4 regions of the Rahnella sp. PCH160 genome follow, and region 4 is predicted to be linked to each of the others. Evidence: predicted binding sites of a transcription regulator. Region 4 holds the regulator's gene; each other region holds the start of a gene.

Evidence for each region. Region 4 encodes PhoB, which activates phosphate uptake and scavenging genes when phosphate is short. Its sites were predicted from a motif close to CTGTCATAAAACTGNCNNAT; they were not measured.
Region 1: serA (phosphoglycerate dehydrogenase) is a predicted target of PhoB. The motif match lies at 1,740-1,759, and genes of this name have one in related genera.
Region 2: phoA (alkaline phosphatase) is a predicted target of PhoB. The motif match lies at 1,869-1,888, and genes of this name have one in related genera.
Region 3: pstS (phosphate ABC transporter substrate-binding protein PstS) is a predicted target of PhoB. The motif match lies at 2,002-2,021, and genes of this name have one in related genera.

What each region holds. Positions count from the first base shown of each region.
Region 1 is NZ_JBLOGT010000001.1:56,026-59,438, forward strand. It holds gene ydgU (small membrane protein YdgU) at 77-157, shown strand; gene serA (phosphoglycerate dehydrogenase) at 313-1,551, opposite strand; gene rpiA (ribose-5-phosphate isomerase RpiA) at 1,892-2,554, opposite strand; gene ACM5QY_RS00295 (LysR family transcriptional regulator ArgP) at 2,770-3,413, shown strand, end outside.
Region 2 is NZ_JBLOGT010000001.1:3,598,163-3,601,575, reverse strand. It holds gene phoA (alkaline phosphatase) at 363-1,787, opposite strand; gene araC (arabinose operon transcriptional regulator AraC) at 1,916-2,812, opposite strand; gene ACM5QY_RS16550 (beta-galactosidase) at 2,889-3,413, opposite strand, start outside.
Region 3 is NZ_JBLOGT010000001.1:967,152-970,564, forward strand. It holds gene pstC (phosphate ABC transporter permease PstC) at 1-762, opposite strand, end outside; gene pstS (phosphate ABC transporter substrate-binding protein PstS) at 857-1,897, opposite strand; gene rluF (23S rRNA pseudouridine(2604) synthase RluF) at 2,114-2,986, opposite strand; gene glmS (glutamine--fructose-6-phosphate transaminase (isomerizing)) at 3,162-3,413, opposite strand, start outside.
Region 4 is NZ_JBLOGT010000001.1:4,782,300-4,785,712, reverse strand. It holds gene sbcD (exonuclease subunit SbcD) at 1-944, opposite strand, end outside; gene phoB (phosphate response regulator transcription factor PhoB) at 1,172-1,861, shown strand; gene phoR (phosphate regulon sensor histidine kinase PhoR) at 1,883-3,202, shown strand.

The DNA of each region.
Region 1 (3,413 bases), 4.7 Mb from region 4:
TACCAAGACTGATAAATTGACACCCGGTTCGCCGGGTGTTTTTTTCTCCAGTTTTTATCCTGAGGTACTGTGGATGATGCTGCGCCGCTTTCAGTTCGAAATCACCCTGTCATCGCTGATCCTCTGTGGTCTGGTCAGCCTGTTCTTTTACTTCTGACATTTTCCTGAAGTGCCCTGAGATGACGCCCGTCATCGGCTCAACGCCTTGAGCAATCTGGCAAACGACTCATCCGGTAAGATCTTCCCGTCTGCGGGAAATGGCATAAAAAAACCGCCTTTCGGCGGTTTATGGTCTGTTACTGCGCAGATCTGTCAGTAAAGCAAGCGCGCACGGATAGTGCCCGGAATCGCTTTCATCAGTTGCAGCGCGGTAGTCAGCGTTGTGATGTCGGTTTCAGCATCGATAACCACATAACCCACTTCAGGGCTGGTTTGCAGATACTGCGCTGCAATGTTGATGCCCTGCTCCGCGAAAATCTGGTTGATGCTGGTCAGCACGCCCGGACGGTTTTCATGGATGTGCAGCAGACGGCTGGCTTTCTCGGTATGCGCTGGCAGAGAGGCTTCCGGGAAGTTAACCGCTGACAATGTCGAACCGTTATCAGAGTATTTCGCCAGTTTACCCGCCACTTCCAGGCCGATACCTTCCTGCGCTTCCATGGTGGAACCACCGATGTGTGGCGTCAGCAGTACGTTGTCGAATTCACACAGCGGAGAATTGAACGGATCGCTGTTGGTCGCCGGTTCTTCCGGGAAGACGTCGATAGCCGCACCGGACAGATGTTTGCTGCGCAGCGCATCGCACAGGGCAGGAATGTCGATCACCGTGCCGCGTGAGGCGTTGATCAGCAATGCGCCCGGTTTGATTTGTGCCAGCTGTACTTCGGAAATCATGTTTTTGGTTCCCGGAGTTTCAGGAACATGCAGGGTCACGACGTCGCTGGTGCTGAGCAATTCTTCCAGAGTCGCGATCGGCTGCGCATTACCCAACGGCAATTTGCTTTCGATATCGTAATAGAAGACGCGCATCCCGAGACTTTCCGCCAGAATACCCAGCTGTGTACCGATGTGGCCGTAGCCCACAATACCCAGACGTTTACCGCGAGCCTCGAAAGAGCCGACGGCCAGTTTGTTCCAGATCCCGCGGTGAGCTTTGGCGTTGGCCTCAGGGATACCGCGCATCATCAGCAACATTTCGCCCAGCACCATTTCGGCGACGGAACGGGTATTGGAGAACGGTGCGTTAAAGACCGGAATACCGCGACGGGTTGCCGCTTTCAGGTCAACCTGATTGGTACCGATACAGAAACAGCCTACAGCCACCAGTTTTTCTGCTGCCTGAAACACTTCTTCGGTCAGCTGAGTACGCGATCGGAGTCCAACAAAGTGCGCATCACGGATCGATTCTTTCAGCGATTCCGTATCTAAAGCACCTTTGTGAAATTCAATATTGGTGTAACCCGCTGCGCGGAGTGTATCAACCGCACTTTGGTGGACGCCTTCCACTAACAAAAATTTAATCTTGTCTTTCTCAAGTGATACTTTTGCCATTTCCCGACCCTATATTTTTTCTGGCTGAATTCGAACTGCTAGGTGACTGCTCACAGTCAACATAACAAAAAATACGCCATCATCAATACAAACGATTGCCTGCCAGACAGCAGAAGGCTCACCGCGCCTGTTGGTTTTCAGCATTTCCTGCTGGTTAGATTTTGCAGAGCAAGACGTTCTGGAGGTACCGGTCAGAAACGTGACATAAGTCACCAAATTCAGGCTTTTAAAGAAAAGATGATTCAGTCAGAAAATTATCATCTTCATAACATTGTGTTATGACAGGGGGATGACTGGCTGCATTCAGCGAAAGCAGCCAGATCTTCTGCTTATCGATGCGTTACTTCAGCGTGACAGTTTTTACGCCTTCAGAAGTGCCCACCAGGGCAACATCAGCGCCACGGTTCGCAAACAGGCCTACCGTCACCACGCCGGCAATTCCATTGATCTTATTTTCCATCGCGACCGCATCGAGAATGCTCAGATTATGGACATCGAGGATGATATTGCCGTTGTCGGTCAGTACGTTCTGGCGGTATTCCGGCAAGCCGCCGAGTTTCACCAGTTCGCGCGCAACGTAAGAACGCGCCATCGGGATGACTTCTACCGGCAGCGGGAATTTACCCAGCACATCAACTTGTTTGGATGCATCCACAATACAGACAAATTTTTTGGCGATCGCGGCAATGATTTTTTCGCGGGTCAGCGCCGCGCCGCCGCCTTTGATCATCTGCATGAAGCCGTTGATTTCATCCGCGCCGTCAACGTAAACGTCCAGCGAGTCCACTTCGTTGCTGTCGAAAACGTGAATGCCCAAGCTTTTCAGTTTTGCCGTTGAAGCGTCGGAGCTGGAAACAGCGCCTTCAATCTGGCCTTTGATCGACCCCAGTGCATCGATGAAATGAGCGGCGGTGGATCCGGTCCCGACACCGACGATGGTTCCCGGTGTCACGTAATCCAGTGCGGCCCAGCCGACTGCTTTTTTCAATTCTTCCTGCGTCATAATGGCTTCTCTGTCTGATAACGTAAGTGGCGTGAATACGGAAAAGTGTCGGTGATTATAAAGCATGTCCCGGCAGATTGGGCAGACAAGAGCGTGACCAGATCACACTTATTAAGTGCAATTGGACTGTAAACACCCCGATTTTACCCACCACAAAACCTGACAATCTGTGGCATAGTGTCGGGATAAAATTAAATCTAAGGGACAGTACTCCGATGAAACGCCCGGACTATAGAACACTACAGGCACTGGACGCGGTGATCCGTGAGCGCGGTTTTGAGCGCGCGGCACAAAAGCTTTGCATCACCCAATCGGCGGTCTCTCAGCGCATCAAGCAACTGGAAAATTTGTTCGGCCAGCCTCTGCTGGTGCGGACGGTGCCACCTCGTCCGACGGAACAGGGGCAAAAATTGCTGGCCTTGTTGCATCAGGTGGAATTGCTGGAAGAAGAGTGGCTCGGCAGTGACAGTAACAGCGACAGTAATGATACGCCGCTGCTGCTTTCGCTGGCGGTCAACGCCGACAGTCTGGCAACCTGGCTGTTACCGGCACTGAAATCTGTGCTGGTCGATTCGCCTATCCGCCTGAATTTGCAGGTCGAAGATGAAACCCGGACGCAGGAACGTTTGCGTCGCGGTGAAGTGGTCGGCGCGGTGAGTATTCAGCCGCAGCCGCTGCCGAGTTGTCTGGTCGATCAACTCGGTGCGCTGGATTATCTGTTTGTTGGCTCTAAACCTTTTGCCGACCGTTATTTCCCGAACGGCGTCACACGTTCCGCCCTGCTGAAAGCCCCGGCGGTGGCGTTTGATCATCTCGACGATATGCATCAGGCGTTCCTGCAACAGAACTTCGATTTGTC
Region 2 (3,413 bases), 1.2 Mb from region 4:
ATTGAAAAAGCCTCCAGCCGCTTTCAGAAAGCTTGCTGAATGAGTGTTTCGAGACCGAAAGGCTCGAAGACCGAAATGAAGGTACCGCGAAGCGGCAAGTTTTCGCGGCAATAGCTGTGGCACCTGAAACATAGCCAGCGAGCGGAGCGCGTGTTGAAAAAGCGTGGGGAAATCCAAAAGGGGAAAAGCACTTTCCCCTTTTGGTCGGTTTCGGCGCGAGCGGCTGAGCGATCACTGCTACTAAAAAACCGAAATATTCTCGATCCAGCCCTCACGGCGAGTGAGAAACCGAAATTTACTCGTTCAGCTGTCAGCTGTCAGCAGTCAGCCTCACTGCAAGTGAGAAACCAGCCGCCTCGTGCTTATTTAATATTCATTGCGTCCCGCATTGTATAGAACAAATCCGTCTGGTCGGTCAGCCCGACGACGTTCGCCGCGTGTGGCCCGAACGCAGCTATCCGCAACTGAGTCCCGGTGTGTCCTTGCGAATCCTCTTCGGAGTTCCCGTAGCTGATGGTCATCGGTGCGCCGTCTTTGGTGGTCAGCGTTTGCGTCAGGCCCGGTGCTTTGGCATCGGCTTCAATAATCTGGCTCGAATGCGCGTGGTCGGCGGTCACAATCACCAGCGTATTGCCATCCTGGCGGGCGAATTCGAGAGCTTTTTGCACCGCTTCATCCAGATCTACCGTCTCACCAAACTGACCACACGGGTTGGCGGCGTGATCTTGTTTATCAATAGACGCGCCTTCTACTTGCAGGAAGAAACCGTTCTGATTGGTTTTCAGCAGGTCGATGGCTTTTTCGGTCATCGCGGCGAGAGTTGGGATCTCTGCGGTACGTTGCGGATTGGCTTCGCAGGTGACCGCCGGTTTATCGATGTTGCCATGATAGGTGGCTTTCGGGCCCTGCCAGCGTACCGGCATGTTGCCGTCGGCGAATAACCCGAGCAGCGGTTTTTTCTGGTCGGCCTGCGCAATTGCACTGAGCTGATCGGCGTTTTCCACCCAGACATAACCCTGCGCAAGTGCCTGGTCTTTCAGGGATTTACCGTTGAACTCACCGGCTTTCGCCAGCTGACTGAAAGATTTTTTGCCGCCGCCCAGCGTGACGTCGGCACGGGCTTGCAGCAGCTGTTCAGTGATGGAACCTCGTCCGCCGTTTTCCAGGGCGTTGCTGGCGCATTTCTCGGCTGTTTCTTCCGGGCCGTAGCATTTACGGGAGGTAACGTGCGCGATTTGGGCGGCTGGCGTGGCGTCCTGCAATTCGGCAGTCGAGACGTTACCGGTCGCTTTGCCTGCGGCTTTAGCGATTTCCAGGATGGTCTGGTGATCTTTACCGTTTACGTCCACACCGATGGCACCGTTATAGCTTTTAACGCCGGTTGTCCAGGCGGTGGCCGATGCGGCGGAATCTGTCACGTAGCTCGGCTTATGGGTCTTTTTATCCAGAGAATAATGCGTGTACTGGCCGGTCAGCGGCAGGGCGTCGATGCCTTTGAAATAACCGCCCGCACCTTCGGCATAATTTCGTGCGGAGGTGATTTCGGAATCGCCCATTCCGTCACCAATCAGCAGGATCACGTTCTTCACCTTTTTGTCCGACAGTGAGGCGATCAGCGCTGCCGTCTGGTCACCGCTCAGACGACGTGCGCCGCCCGGTTCAGTCAGTACGCCTTTTGCCGCGCGGTCTGTCAGGGTGTCCGGCTGAGTGGCAAAAGCGCTGGCGGAGGCGGAAACCAGCAGGGCGGCAGAGAGTGCGCGGGCAAGCAGAGAGAGAGGTTGTTGCATGGTCAAAACTCCTTTTGATGAACCGTCAGAAATAAAAAAACACAAATTGTTGTATTTTGTTACCGGCAGGTTAGGTCAGAGTTATGACGTTTTAATGACAGTAAAGGCATTATTATGACAATTTGGCGTTACTCCTTCTCTTCGCCGATCCGATCCCTTTCATCGAAATTTCTCCGATACTGGCTGGGGCTGACGGACAAATGCTTGCGGAAAATCCGTGAAAAATAGAGCTGATCTTCATAACCGACGGTTTCTGCGATTTTGGCAATCGGCTGCTGACTGACCTGCAATAACGATTTGGCGCGGTTAATCCGCTGCTCCTCACGCCAGCAGAGGATCGTCGTGTTCAGTTCCTGCCGGAACAGATGCGCCAGTCGGGAAGGCGAGAGGTATACGCGCTGTGCCAGTTCTTCGATTTTGATGTCGCGATCCAGATGCTCGTTGAGATACTGGCAAACCTGATGAATGCGCGGGTCGCGCTGATGGGTGTTGTGGATCGGCAATAACTGCTGGCAGTGCAGAAGCAGTTTTTCCAGCGCGTTCATCGCCAGTGCTTCGGAAAGCGGGCTGCCGCAATCGCTGTAGGTCAGAATGGATTTAAACAGACTGATGACTTCATCCACTTTTTGCTGTGACGGCAGGGTGAGCTGGCCGATAGCGCAGCCCGTATCGTACCAGTTCAGCCAGTCAAGCCAGTAGCCGCGCGGGCGGAAATAGACCCAAAGATGATCCCAGCTTTCACTGTGATTTGCCCTGCCGTAATAATGCGGAATGCCGGGCGGGAACAGCAAAAGATCGCCCGCGTGGCAGGCGCGGTGATCATTACCGGAGGTGATATCGCCCTGTCCGGTGAGCGTCAGGTTAATGATGTAACCTTTCATGCCGTTCGGGCGGTTGATGAAATAATCCAGCGCGCTGTCGGTGGTGATGGGCGTGAAACCGGCGACCAGATAGGCCTGGAAACTGAATTTTTTCATCAGCGGTGAGTAATGCAGAAAATCAAAATTGTCCGGGTTCTGGTCCATCATGAGGCTGTCCTGATATTCGGTGCATCAATACTAGCCGTCACATTGATTATTACCAGCGTGACGGCAGGTCAGTTTATCCGGCGACAATCGCCACGCCCCACGGCGCAAGAATCAGCGGTTGCCCGTTCAGAGGCGTGCCGCTGAGCAGTTCTTCTCCGCGCGGTGCGTCTTCGACGGTCAGCGCGCACGCAGAATAATTCAGATAATAACGGATACGCTGCCCGGCAGAATTCACGCCACCGCGCACGATCAGCGGGAAGGGCTGCCGGCTCATTCTGGCGCTGAGCGGCAGGCCGGTTGTCAGGCGTGCCACGAGCTGCTTAATCAGTGAGATCTCCGGCAGGAAGCCGACGTACATCGCTTTGCCGCGCCCGAAATCGTTCTCAGTAATCGCCGCGTATTCGCCCCAGACCGGATGTTCGTAACGCGCCAGAACCTGCGCGCCCTGCGGTTTCAGCAGTTCCATCCAGGTTGAAACCTGCGCATTTTGAGCATCCAGTTCCAGAAGTTCTGACGCAATTAGCGTGCTTTGAGGAAGTACAAACTGGTTGTAGGTCACGCCACAGCATTCATGTAATACGCCCGGCTGTGCGCCATG
Region 3 (3,413 bases), 3.8 Mb from region 4:
CTGGTAGGTGTTACCGATAATGAAGGTCACCGCCATGGTTTCCCCCAGCGCACGACCCAGACCGAGCATGACACCGCCGATGACACCATTTTTAGTGAACGGCAGTACAATGCGCCAGATAACTTCCCAGGTCGTACACCCAATACCGTAGGCCGATTCTTTCATCATCACCGGCGTTTGCTCAAACACGTCACGCATGACGGAGGCAATATACGGAATGATCATGATGGCCAGAATGACGCCTGCCGCCAGAATACCGATACCAAACCCCGGCCCGGCGAAAAGCGCACCTACAATCGGGATACCGGACAGCACATCGCCGACTGGCGTCTGGAAATACTTCGCAAACAACGGCGCGAAAACGAATAAACCCCACATGCCATAAACAATACTGGGGATAGCCGCCAGCAGTTCGATGGCAATACCCAGCGGACGTTTCATCCAGTTAGGTGCAAGCTCAGTGAGGAATAATGCGATACCAAAACTGACGGGTACGGCAATCAGTAAGGCGATAATTGAGGTAACGACCGTGCCGTAAATAGGCACAAGTGCGCCGAACTCCTGATTAGGAGCATCCCAGGTTTTATTCCACAGGAAGGATAATCCGAACTTTTCAATACTCGGCAGCGAAGCGACAAACAGCGAGACAATGATGCCGCCCAGCATTAATAACACGATCAGCGCAGCCAGTTTGACCAGTGCACCGAAAATAATGTCACCGTTTTTGCTCGGTGCTTTGATAGCCGGTTTGTATTCAGCCATACCACTCTCTTTTAATTCAGATTTAATTCCCTCCCCGGCCGGAGAGGGAATGAAGCAGAAGACTTGTACTTTATATCAGACGAGACGCCGGATCCTAGTAAAGTGCTTTGCCGCTGCTATCTTTGACGTTGGCTTTCCAGGCTGCGCGAACCTGCTCAACCACAGCGGGTGGCAGCGTTGCGTAATCCAGATCAGTCGTCAGTTTGTTGCCGTTTTTGTAAGCCCAGTCGAAGAACTTCAGAACTTCAGCGCCTTTCGCTGCATCCTGCTGATCTTTGTAAATCAGGATGAAGGTGGTGGAGCTGATTGGCCACGCATTGGTGCCTTTCTGGTAAGTCAGATCCTGAGCGAAGGTTTTGCTCCAGTCAGCGCCTTTAGCTGCTGCGCTGAAGGATTCTTCCGTCGGGCTGATAGCTTTTCCATCGGCATCCACCAGTTTGGTGTAAGCCAGGTTGTTTTGTTTCGCGTAAGCGTACTCTACGTAACCGATTGAGCCTGGCAGACGCTGTACAAATGCGGCCACACCGTCGTTACCTTTGCCGCCCAGACCGGTAGGCCAGTTAACCGTAGAGCCTGAACCGATTTTCTCTTTCCACTCGTTGTTCACTTTAGCCAGATAGCTGGTGAACACGAAAGAAGTCCCGGAGCCGTCAGCACGACGAACAACCGCGATATTGGTATCTGGCAGTTTCACGCCCGGGTTCAGCTTAGTGATCGCCGCGTCGTTCCACTTTTTAATTTTACCCAGGTAGATATCACCCAGCGTTGCGCCATCCAGCGTCAGCTGACCTGATTTGATGCCCGGGATATTGACAGCCAGTACCACGCCACCGATGACGGTAGGGAACTGGAACAGGCCGTTTTTGTTCAGATCTTCTTCTTTCATCGGAGCATCAGATGCGCCGAAATCAACGGTCTTGGCGATGATTTGTTTCACGCCGCCGGAAGAACCGATGCCCTGATAGTTAACCTGAGTACCGGTGGCTTTCTGATAAGCATCCGCCCACTTAGCGTAGACAGGTGCAGGGAAGGTGCCGCCAGCGCCAGTCAAATTACTAGCAGCGAAAGCAGACATTGCTGTGAGGGAAAAAGTCGCTGCTACAATACCGGCGACGGTGTTACGCATCAATTTCATGTTCCACTCCTAGTGGTTTTTTTTTGTTCGACCCAGGTCGAGATATATAAAGTGTTTGGCACAGGAGGAAAATAGGACAGTTCGGTGACAGTAAAATGTACGTTATATGACAGTTTTATGACACCGGTCACAATTTGAGCGAGATGGGCAAGCTGGCGGGGACCCATCAAATAAAAACCGGCGCGAAGGCCGGTATCAGCGAAAAAACATTCAGGCTTAACGCCCTTTCTTTTTACGTCCAGGCTGTGCAAAACGCATACGGGACGCTGAATTCCCGTCAGGTTTTTCAGTATTTTTCGGTTTTGTGACAACCGTTTTTTTCGCCTGAGCAGGTTTCGCCTGCGTTTTTTTGGCCGGTTTTTCATCAGACGTTGAGTTTTCAGTCAGCCTGAATAATTCGACCAGCTCGTCGTCCGTCAAATCACGCCATTCCCCCAAAGGCAGGCCTTTCAGGTTGATGTTCATAATCCGCACACGTTCAAGCTTGGTGACTTCAAAGCCAAAGTGCTTACACATACGGCGGATCTGGCGGTTAAGCCCCTGAACCAGCGTGATACGAAATACAAAGGGCGCTTCTTTCTTCACTTTGCATTTTTTGGTTACCGTTCCCAGCATCGGCACGCCCGCGCCCAGGCCGGTAATAAACTCATCCGTCACCGGTTTGTTGACCGTTACGACGTATTCTTTTTCGTGATCGTTACCGGCACGAAGGATTTTGTTGACCAGATCACCGTGGTTGGTCAGTAAAATCAGCCCCTGAGAGTCTTTATCCAGACGCCCAATCGGAAAAACACGTTTGCTGTGATTTACGAAATCACTGATGTTGTCCCGTTCACCGTCTTCCATGGTGGTGATGATGCCCACGGGCTTATTGAGCGCAATCAGCACGACATCTTCTTCATCACGCGGTTCAATCAGCTGGCCGTTAACTTTCACCACATCCCCGGCAAATACCTGTGCACCCACGGAGGCGCGTCTGCCATTAATAAAAACGTTTCCTTGTTCTACGTAACGATCGGCATCGCGGCGAGAGCAGATCCCGCTCTCACTAATGTATTTGTTGAGACGAATGGAGGGGTTGGACAGCATTCAGCAAGGCACCTTCGTAAAAAGGCGGACTATACCTTATGCGTGGCGGGTAACGAAGCCTGAGAGAAAAGAATCGTGACAGCGGCTGGGAAAGAGAAAACCCGCAGGTAGCCGTTTGGAAATAAAAAAGCGCCCGAAATGGGCGCTTAGAAGTCAGTATCAAAACCGGCGTGGCTTATTCTACTGTGACTGATTTGGCCAGATTACGTGGCTGGTCTACGTCAGTGCCTTTAATCAGCGCGACATAGTAAGACAGCAGCTGTAACGGAACTGTGTAGAAAATCGGAGCGACGATTTCTTCGACGTGCGGTAACTGAATGATCTTCATACCGTCGCTGTCGGTAAAACCAGCATCCTGATCGGCGAATACATACAGCAAACCGCCGCGGGCGCGCACTTCTTCGATATTCGACTTCAGTTTTTCCAG
Region 4 (3,413 bases):
ATATCCAGCCAGACCGGTTTATCTGCATCGCCTTCTGCAAACTGCGCCAGCTGTTTTTCGATGTCGGCCAGCGAGCCTTTGATGATCTGCATCGGCTGGAAAACGGGGATCTCCAGCGTGTCGATGGCGTTAAGCGTATCGCCTTCGAAATCAATCAGGTACACGCTTTTGGTTTTGCTGAGCTCATCGAAACTTAGCGCAATCGGTGAACCGCTGTAACGGATATGTTCGGTTTTCGCGACGCACTGGGCGCGGTGAATGTGCCCGAGCGCCACGTAATCCACCGGGGGAAACGCCTGCGCCGGGAAGGCGTCGAGCGTGCCTATATAGATGTCGCGCACGGAGTCAGACGTGCTGACGCCGACGGTGGTCAGATGGCCGGTGGCGATAATCGGCAGCGGCACGCCAAGTTCCTGACGTTTGGCCTGCGCGACCTGATACAGCGCGTCATAATGCGCCGCAATGGCTTCCTGCAAGGCGAGCTGCTTATCGTTGCCGGACTGCCCGGCCTGGCTGGCCAGTAAATCACGCGGGCGCAAAAACGGAATCGCACACAACACCGCGCCGGGCTGGCCTTCGCGCGTGTTCAGCACCAAGACCTGCTCATCCAGATTTTCGCCTACGGTGGCGATCACCCGCGTATTCAGGCACGAAAGCAGTTCACGGGATTCATTGAGCGTGGCGACGGAATCGTGATTCCCGGCCAGTACTATTAACTGACAGCCGGTGTGTTGTAATTCCACCACGAAGCGGTTATACAACTCGCGGGCGTAACTGGGCGGTGAACCGGTATCAAAGATGTCACCGGCGACAATGACGGCGTCCACCTGATGTTGCTGCACCTGACCGGTCAGCCAGCGCAAAAAGGCCTGATGTTCAGCGGCGCGGCTTTTGGTGAAAAAGTACTGACCGAGGTGCCAGTCGGAGGTGTGGATCAGGCGCATGAGACTCCCGTGTGAACCCTGTATGACGACAATGGGGCAAAGTATAAACGTCGGCGGGGGAACCTGTCCCCGATAAATCAGACCAATTTCAGCAGGATGGCAAGAATTTATCTGTCATATTTGCCTTAAATGGACCATCATTTTCATTCATAAATCTGTCACAAAACTGACGCATAATGGCGCCCGCAATCAAATAAAAGATCGCTAACCTATTGGCAGGACCTACGATGGCTAGACGTATATTGGTGGTTGAAGACGAAGCTCCAATCCGTGAAATGGTGTGTTTTGTACTGGAACAGAATGGATATCAGGCAGTAGAGGCTGAAGATTTTGATTCAGCGATTGGCCAGTTAGTGGAACCTTACCCTGAACTGATCCTGCTCGACTGGATGTTACCCGGCGGTTCCGGTATTCAGTTTATTAAGCACCTTAAACGTGAAGCGCTCACCCGCGAAATTCCGGTGATGATGCTGACCGCACGCGGTGAAGAAGAAGACAGGGTGCGCGGACTGGAAGTCGGTGCCGATGATTACATCACCAAACCGTTTTCACCCAAAGAACTGGTCGCCCGTATTAAAGCTGTGATGCGCCGGATTTCGCCAATGGCGGTGGAAGAAGTGATCGACATGCAGGGGCTGAGCCTGGATCCGTCGTCTCACCGGGTGATGGCCAACGAGCAGGCGCTCGACATGGGGCCGACCGAATTTAAGTTGTTACACTTCTTTATGACCCACTCCGAACGCGTTTACAGCAGGGAACAGTTGCTCAATAACGTGTGGGGCACTAACGTTTATGTGGAAGATCGCACGGTAGACGTGCATATTCGTCGTTTGCGTAAAGCGCTGGAAACCAGTGGACATGACAGAATGATCCAGACTGTTCGTGGTACCGGATATCGTTTCTCAACGCGTTATTGAGTCCCACAGCGGAGAATCTGTGTGTTAGAACGTTTATCATGGAAACGTCTGGCCGGTGAATTGTTTCTTTTTTGCCTGCCAGCGCTGATCCTCGGTGTCTTTGTCGGCCATTTCGGCTGGCTTCTTTTTGCGTCGCTGGCTGCGGCGCTGGGCTGGAATTATTACAACCAGCTTAAACTCTCTCACTGGCTGTGGCTTGACCGCAGCATCACCCCGCCGAACGGGCGCTGGAGCTGGGAACCGTTGTTTTACGGGCTTAACCAGATGCAGATGCGTAACCGGCGACGTCGTCGTGAATTAGGCCAGTTGATCAAACGTTTCCGCAGCGGGGCTGAATCGCTGCCGGATGCGGTGGTTCTGGCGACGGAAGAGGGCAATATTTTCTGGTGTAACGGACTGGCGCAGGATCTGCTGGGATTTCGCTGGCCGGAAGACAACGGGCAGCACATTTTTAACCTGCTCCGTTATCCGGAATTCCGTACCTGGATCCAGACGCGCGACTTCAGCCGTGCCCTCAACCTGCAACTCAATAACGAACATTACGTGGAGTTTCGCGTGATGCCGTATTCCGAGGGGCAGCTTCTGATGGTTGCGCGCGACGTGACGCAGATGCGTCAGCTCGAAGGCGCACGACGTAACTTCTTCGCGAACGTCAGCCATGAACTTCGCACACCGCTGACGGTGTTGCAGGGGTATCTGGAAATGATGGAAGACGCCAAACTGGAAGAGCCGTTCCGCACCAAAGCGCTGGATACGATGCAGGAACAGACGCGGCGCATGGATGGGCTGGTGAAACAGTTGCTGACCCTGTCGAAAATCGAAGCCTCCGCCAATATCGACATGCACGAGAAAGTTGATATTCCGCTGATGCTCAACATGCTTGAGCGGGAAGTGCAGACGTTAAGCGGCGGGAAACATGAAGTGGTGTTTCGCGTAAACGAGAAGCTGAAAGTTTTTGGCAATGAAGATCAACTGCGCAGCGCGGTGTCGAATCTGGTGTATAACGCCGTGAATCACACTCCGCCGGGCACACGGATTGAAGTCAGCTGGCAGCAAATTCAGCACGGTGCGCAGTTCCAGATTAGCGACAACGGGCCGGGCATTGCGCCCCAGCACTTACCGCGTCTGACCGAACGTTTTTACCGTGTCGATAAAGCGCGCTCACGCCAGACCGGCGGCAGCGGGCTGGGGCTGGCTATCGTGAAACATGCACTTAGCCATCATAACGCCAAACTCGAAGTGCTCAGCGAAGTCGGCGTCGGCACGCGGTTTATGTTTACGCTGGCACCAAAATTGATTGTTCCACAGGGTTCAGACTCTCCAGTCTCCGTAAAACCTTAATTTCCGCCATATCCTTAAAGCCTGTTATCAGCCGATAGCAGGCTTTTTCATTTCTATTTATGCGTGATGTTGTCTCCTGATCATGAATTTATTTCACGTCCCATGAAAATTCCTCTGTTGTGGGTGAACAGACTGCATGACAGTATGGCCTTAAAGCCGTTTAGACATCCAGATGTCTATAAATAACGCAGCGTAATTATTTACGTTGTAA